Linked DNA regions of Mesorhizobium onobrychidis. The protein of the gene in region 1 binds, or shares a complex with, the protein of each later gene. Links are inferred from orthologs where the notes say so. Each region holds a gene or a part of one and is shown in the gene's direction. Other genes may lie near its edges.

Region 1 (3,023 bases):
AAGACGACAGCGGTGGTCGACCCCGCAGCGCCGGCCAAGGAGCCGGCATCGAAGGCGGAAGCAGCATCCAAGATGGGCGGGCCGCAGATCATCCATATGCCGACCGAAGTTGACGGTGGTCCGCCCAAGGCGGCCATTGTCATTCGCGACCCTTCGACGATCGGCCAGAACCTGAGGATCGCGCATATTCCCGACAGGGCGCTGATCGAGGCCGGCGAAACCGGCCCATTGCCGGTTCGTGCCGCTGACGGCAGGCGGCCGTTCGATGTCTATGCGCGGCCGTGGTCCGGTGCACGTGGTGCGCGCGTGGCGATTGTCATCGGCGGGCTAGCCGTGTCGCAGACCGGCACGCAGTCGGCCATCGCCAAGCTGCCGGCCGAAGTGACGCTGGGCTTTGCGCCGCAGGGCAACAGCATCGGCCGATGGATGCAGGCGGCGCGGCAGAGAGGCCATGAGATCGTCATGCAGGTGCCGCTCGAACCGTTCGATTATCCGAACGTCAATCCCGGCCGCAACACGCTGACGGTCGCGGCGACGGCGGATGAGAATTTGAAGAATTTGCGCTGGGCACTGTCGCGGACGACCAACTACACCGGCGTCATGAACTATATGGGCGCGCGTTTTTCGGCCGATGCGGCGGCGATGGGGCCGCTGATGGACGAGGTCGGCAGGCGCGGCCTGGCCTATATCGACGACGGTTCGTCGGCGCGCAGCCTGGCACCCGACCTGGCGTTGAAAAACGGCGTGCCGTTCGCCGCCGGTGACACGTCGATCGACGCCGTGCGGGACCGCGGCGCCATACTGAAGAAGCTGGACGAACTGGAAGCCACCGCGCGGGCGAAAGGCTTTGCTGTCGGCATCGGCTCGGCCTTCGACCTGACGGTCGACACCGTGTCGTTTTGGGTGAGCGAGGCCAAGAAACGCGGCATCGAGATCGTGCCGATTTCGGCAGTGGCGGTGGATCCGGAAAAAGGTTGAGCATGGCGAAGAAAAAACCGGTCGATCCCGAGACGCTGCCTTATCGTCGCTGTGTCGGACTGATGATCCTCAACGGTGATGGGCTGGTCTGGGTCGGGCATCGCATTGCCGAGCCGGACAGCGAATTCGCCGGCACGACGCAGCTCTGGCAGATGCCGCAGGGCGGCATCGACAAGGGCGAAGAGCCGCTGCAGGCGGCGCAGAGGGAACTCTATGAGGAAACCGGCATGCGCAGCGTCTCGTTGCTGGATGAGGCGCCGAACTGGATATATTACGACCTGCCGGCCCATCTGGTCGGCATCGCCTTCAAGGGGAAATATCGCGGCCAGACGCAAAAATGGTTCGCTTTCCGCTTTCACGGCGACGTGAGCGAGATCGAGATCAATCCGCCGCCGGGCGGCCACACCGCCGAGTTCGATAAATGGGCTTGGCGGCCGATGCAGGAATTGCCCGACCTGATCGTGCCGTTCAAGCGTCAGGTCTATGAGGATGTGGTTGCGGCGTTCCGGCATCTGGTTGCGTAGCTTGGCGCAAGCCGCGCTCGCGCCGACCACGGTTGCCGCGTCAGCGCGGTGGCTTTATTGATGGCCAATCCGCTGCAGACGGGGTTGGCATGAACGAGGCCTCCAAAAAATCTCTTTCTGAAAGGGTCGCCGTCAAAGCTGCGCCGATCAGCGAAGCGGCGGCCGGCGCCATATTGACCGTCGATCTCGGCGCCATCCGCGAAAATTACCGGCGGCTCAAGGCGCGCTTGGGTGGCGTCGGCTGCGCGGGTGTCGTCAAAGCCGACGGCTACGGGCTCGGCGGGGGCCAAGTGGCGGCGGCGCTGGCGGCCGAAGGCTGCGCTATTTTTTTCGTCGCGCATCTGACCGAAGGGGTCTTGCTGCGCCAGGCGCTCGGCTCACGTCCGGCGATCTATGTGCTGAACGGAATTCAGCGGGGCGCTGAAAGCGAAGCCGTCGACGCGGAGCTGGGCGCGGTCATCAACAGCGCCGACCAACTCGCCGCCTGGCGCGCGGCGGCGCAGCGGGCCGGCCGCAAGCTCAAGGCTGCAATCCAGGTCGACAGCGGCATGTCGCGGCTCGGCATGGCGGCAGCCGAGGTGGAGGCCGTCGCTGCCGATCCGCAGGCTTTCGACAGTATCGACGTCACCTTCGTGATGAGCCATCTCGCTCGCGCCGACGAGCCCGAGCATCCGGCCAACGAGCAGCAGCGGCTGGAATTCGAACGGCTGCGCAGGATGCTGCCAAAGGCGCCGGCCTCGCTAGCCAACTCCTCCGGCATCTTTCTTGGGCAGCCCTTTCATTACGACCTCGCCCGGCCCGGTGCGGCGCTCTACGGCATCAATCCGACGCCAGCGGTGGAAAATCCGATGCTGCCGGTGGTGCGGCTTCAGGCAAAGGTCATCCAGACGCGCAGCCTCGATAGGGGAGCCGGCGTTGGCTATGGCCATATTTTTCACGTGACCGATTCGGTGGTCGCCGCAACGATCTCGCTAGGCTATGCCGATGGCTGGCATCGACGCGCGGCCTCAGCCGCCTGGTTCGAAAATGTGCGCTTGCCATTCCTTGGCCGTGTATCGATGGATTCGATCGTTCTCGACATTTCTGCCCTGCCGCCCGACAGGCTGAAGGCGGGCGACCTCGTCGAACTGATCGGACCGTCGCAGACGGTGGACCAGGCGGCCGGCCATGCCGGCACCATCGGCTATGAAATCCTGACCAGCCTCGGACACCGTTTTCACCGGCGCTATGTGAATGGATAGCGCGCGGGCTTTTTTAGGCATGTCGTTGTCCCAAAACCGCTGCGTACTTTTGGGCGACATGCTTGGGGACTTGGCGGACGCCGTAAAATCCGGCAGACAGAAAGCCCACGATGCCCGCCCCAAAACCCCTGACAAGACGTCGTTCTGGAGAACTATGCGATGAAGATCTTCGTGCTGGGCGGCGGCGTTATCGGGGTCACTACCGCTTATTATCTCGCCGAGGCCGGCCATGAAGTGACGGTGATCGACCGCCAGAAGGGCCCGGCGCTGGAAACCAGCT
Region 2 (3,192 bases), 250 kb from region 1 along the record:
CCTTTTCCAACCTGCCGCCGATCGATCTCGTATTGGTCAGCCACAACCATTACGACCATCTCGACCTCGCCACGCTGAAGCGGCTGAAGACAAGGCACGACCCGCTGGTGCTGACGCCGCTCGGCAACGACGCCATCATCGACGATGGCGTTTCCGGAATGCGGCTTTCCGTGCATGACTGGGGCGAGCGGGTCGATATCGGCAAGGACGTCGCCGTCCATGTCGAGCCGGTGCACCACTGGTCGGCGCGCGGCACCCGCGACCGGCGCATGGCGCTGTGGGCGGGATTTGTGGTCGAGACGCCAGGCGGAAAGGTCTATTTCCCCGGCGACACCGGTTTCCACGACGGCATCAACTACCGGCTGATGGCCGAAAGGCACGCCGGCTTCCGCCTCGCCATCCTGCCGATCGGCGCCTACGAGCCGCGCTGGTTCATGGCGCCACACCACCAGAATCCGGAGGAGGCGGTGCAAGGCATGCTTTTGTGCAACGCCGCCTATGCCGCCGGCTGCCATTGGGGCACGTTCCGGCTCACCAACGAGCCGATCGACGAGCCGGCCAGAAAGCTTGGCGAAGCCCTCGACGATCAAGGTATCCCGCAAGAACGCTTTCGCGCCTTGCGTCCCGGCGAGGTCTGGGACGTGCCGGCGGTCTAGAGCGGCGGACTTTCAAGTCGAAGCGAACCGCCGCTCTATCTTCTTGTTTGAGCATCGGATTTTCCCAAAACCGGTACCCACTTTTGGGTCCGATGCCTAGGCAGGCAACCGGCTTCGCGGCGCAGGGGAACCCGGGACGTCGCAAACGCGTTGGTTGGCATCCACAACCGTCGGCTGCGAGGGATCCCCCATGATCAAATGGATTGTCATTCTTCTGATCATCGCGGCCGCGGCCAGCCTGCTCGGCATGCCGGCATTGGCCGGAGCCGCCGCCACCGGCGCCCGTATCCTTATCGGCATCGTGCTGATCATCTTCCTGCTGGTCATGCTTGGCGTCTTCGCGGTGGCGTAGACACATCGGCCCGAAAATCGGAATCGATTTTCGGAAAGCACGTTGCGCGGGTTCAAAGTGTCAGAGCGTACTTTGTGCGTCCAAGTGGACGCACGTCGCTCTGACACGTGCGCACACTGGTAATTTCGGCCGGTATCCGCCATATAGGCGCCAAACCGGCATGAGACCTTTCGATCCATGGCAAGTACTGCCCCCTTCGCCAAGATGAACGGCATCGGCAACGAAATCATCGTTGCCGACATGCGCGTTCGCGCCGATCGGGTGACGCCGGCTGCCGCCCTTGCGCTCAATGCCGATGCGGCGACGAAATTCGACCAGATCATGGCGATCCACGACGCCAGGACGCCGGGCACCACCTTTTTTATCGACATTTTGAATTCCGACGGAACCGGCGCGCAGGCCTGCGGCAACGGCATGCGTTGCGTGGTGCAGGCACTTGCCGCCGAGACCGGCCAGAAGACATTCGCCTTCGAGACAGTCGCCGGCATCCTCAACGCCGAAGAACATGCCGACGGGCTGATCTCGGTCGACATGGGCAAGCCGCGTTTTGGCTGGCAGGATATTCCGCTGGCCGAGGAATTCCGTGATACCCGCATGATCGAGCTACAGATCGGCCCGATCGACGCGCCTGTACTGCACTCGCCCTCGGTCGTGTCGATGGGCAATCCGCACGCTATCTTCTGGGTCGACCGCGACGTCTGGTCCTATGAGCTCGACCGGTTCGGCCCGCTGCTCGAAAACCACCCGATCTTCCCCGAACGCGCCAACATCACCATCGCACGGGTGACCTCACCCGAGACGATGGTCATCCGCACCTGGGAGCGCGGCGCCGGCCTGACCAAGGCCTGCGGTACGGCGGCTTGTGCCGCCGTCGTCGCTGCCGCGCGCACCAAGCGGACCGGACGCAGCGTCTCTCTGATGACGCCCGGCGGCGGCTCCTTGCATGTCGAATGGCGCGGCGACGACCACGTCATCCTCACCGGCGCCGCCGAATGGGAATTTTCCGGCAGCTTCGATCCGTCGACCGGGGTGTGGGCCCGCGACACCGAAAGCGCCGCCTGATGGCTCCTCTTGCCAAGAAGGGTCCCGCTCTTTCCAGGGGCCCCACTCTTCCCAAAGGTGTTGACGTCGTCACCTTCGGCTGCCGGCTGAACACCTACGAATCCGAGGTCATGCGGCGAGAGGCGGAAAGCGCCGGCCTTGGCGCGCTGGAAGGCGGCGCCATCATCTTCAACACCTGCGCCGTCACCGGCGAGGCGGTGCGCCAGGCAAAACAGTCGATCCGCAAGGCCCGCCGGGAGAACCCGGCCGCCCGCATCATCGTCACCGGCTGCGCCGCGCAGACCGAGCCGCAGAGTTTCGTCGCCATGGACGAGGTCGATCTCGTCCTCGGCAATGAAGAGAAGCTGAAGGCGCATTCCTATCGCGCGCTGCCGGATTTCGGCGTCAACGATACCGAGAAGGCTCGCGTCAACGATATCTTTTCGGTACGCGAGACGGCCGGCCACATGGTCGACGCCATCGAGGGCCGGGCGCGGGCTTTTGTCCAGGTGCAGAACGGCTGCGATCATCGCTGCACCTTCTGCATCATCCCCTATGGCCGCGGCAATTCGCGCTCGGTGCCGATGGGGGCCGTGGTCGAGCAGGTCGAGCGCCTGAGCGGCAATGGTTATGCCGAGATCGTGCTGACCGGCGTCGACATGACCAGTTTCGGCGCCGACCTGCCTGGCAGCCCGAAACTCGGCAAATTGGTCAAGACAATCCTGAAGCAGGTGCCTGGTGTAAAACGCCTCCGCCTCTCCTCGATCGATTCGATCGAGGCCGACGACGATCTGCTCGACGCCATTGCCACCGAGCCCAGGCTGATGCCGCATCTGCATCTGTCGCTGCAGGCGGGTGACGACATGATCCTGAAGCGGATGAAGCGCCGGCACAACCGCGATCAATCGATCCGCTTTTGTGAGGATTTGCGCAAATTGCGTCCCGGCATCGTCTTCGGCGCCGACATCATCGCCGGCTTCCCAACCGAGACGGACGCCATGTTCGAAAAATCGCTGGAGATCGTCGAGGAATGCGGGCTGACGCATCTCCACGTCTTCCCGTTCTCGCCGCGCGAAGGCACCCCCGCCGCGCGCATGCCGCAGCTTCGCCGCGAGGTGGTCAAGCAGCGTGCGGCACGGCTGC

What was found.
Region 2: the proteins of IHQ72_RS05675 (region 1) and dapF are in contact, whole or in part, in a solved structure (PDB 5YGU), measured with the Escherichia coli proteins. The link is inferred for Mesorhizobium onobrychidis from one-to-one orthologs.

What each region holds. Positions count from the first base shown.
Region 1 is NZ_CP062229.1:1,183,266-1,186,288, forward strand. The notes cover bases 39-2,741. They hold IHQ72_RS05675 (RNA pyrophosphohydrolase), read left to right. Parts: upstream 39-980; coding sequence 981-1,502; downstream 1,503-2,741. Other genes in these bases: IHQ72_RS05670 (divergent polysaccharide deacetylase family protein), read left to right, coding at 39-978; alr (alanine racemase), read left to right, coding at 1,592-2,741. Outside these bases: more of IHQ72_RS05670, read left to right, coding at 1-38; more of alr, read left to right, coding at 2,742-2,743; IHQ72_RS05685 (D-amino acid dehydrogenase), read left to right, coding at 2,903-3,023. UniProt on the Escherichia coli protein: Master regulator of 5'-end-dependent mRNA decay.
Region 2 is NZ_CP062229.1:930,547-933,738, reverse strand. What follows is about bases 256-3,127. They hold dapF (diaminopimelate epimerase), read left to right. Parts: upstream 256-1,185; coding sequence 1,186-2,070; downstream 2,071-3,127. Other genes in these bases: mtaB (tRNA (N(6)-L-threonylcarbamoyladenosine(37)-C(2))-methylthiotransferase MtaB), read left to right, coding at 2,070-3,127; IHQ72_RS04435 (DUF1328 family protein), read left to right, coding at 847-1,008; IHQ72_RS04440 (MBL fold metallo-hydrolase), read left to right, coding at 256-656. Outside these bases: more of IHQ72_RS04440, read left to right, coding at 1-255; more of mtaB, read left to right, coding at 3,128-3,192. UniProt on the Escherichia coli protein: Involved in the succinylase branch of the L-lysine biosynthesis and in the biosynthesis of the pentapeptide incorporated in the peptidoglycan moiety. Catalyzes the stereoinversion of LL-2,6-diaminopimelate (L,L-DAP) to meso-diaminopimelate (meso-DAP).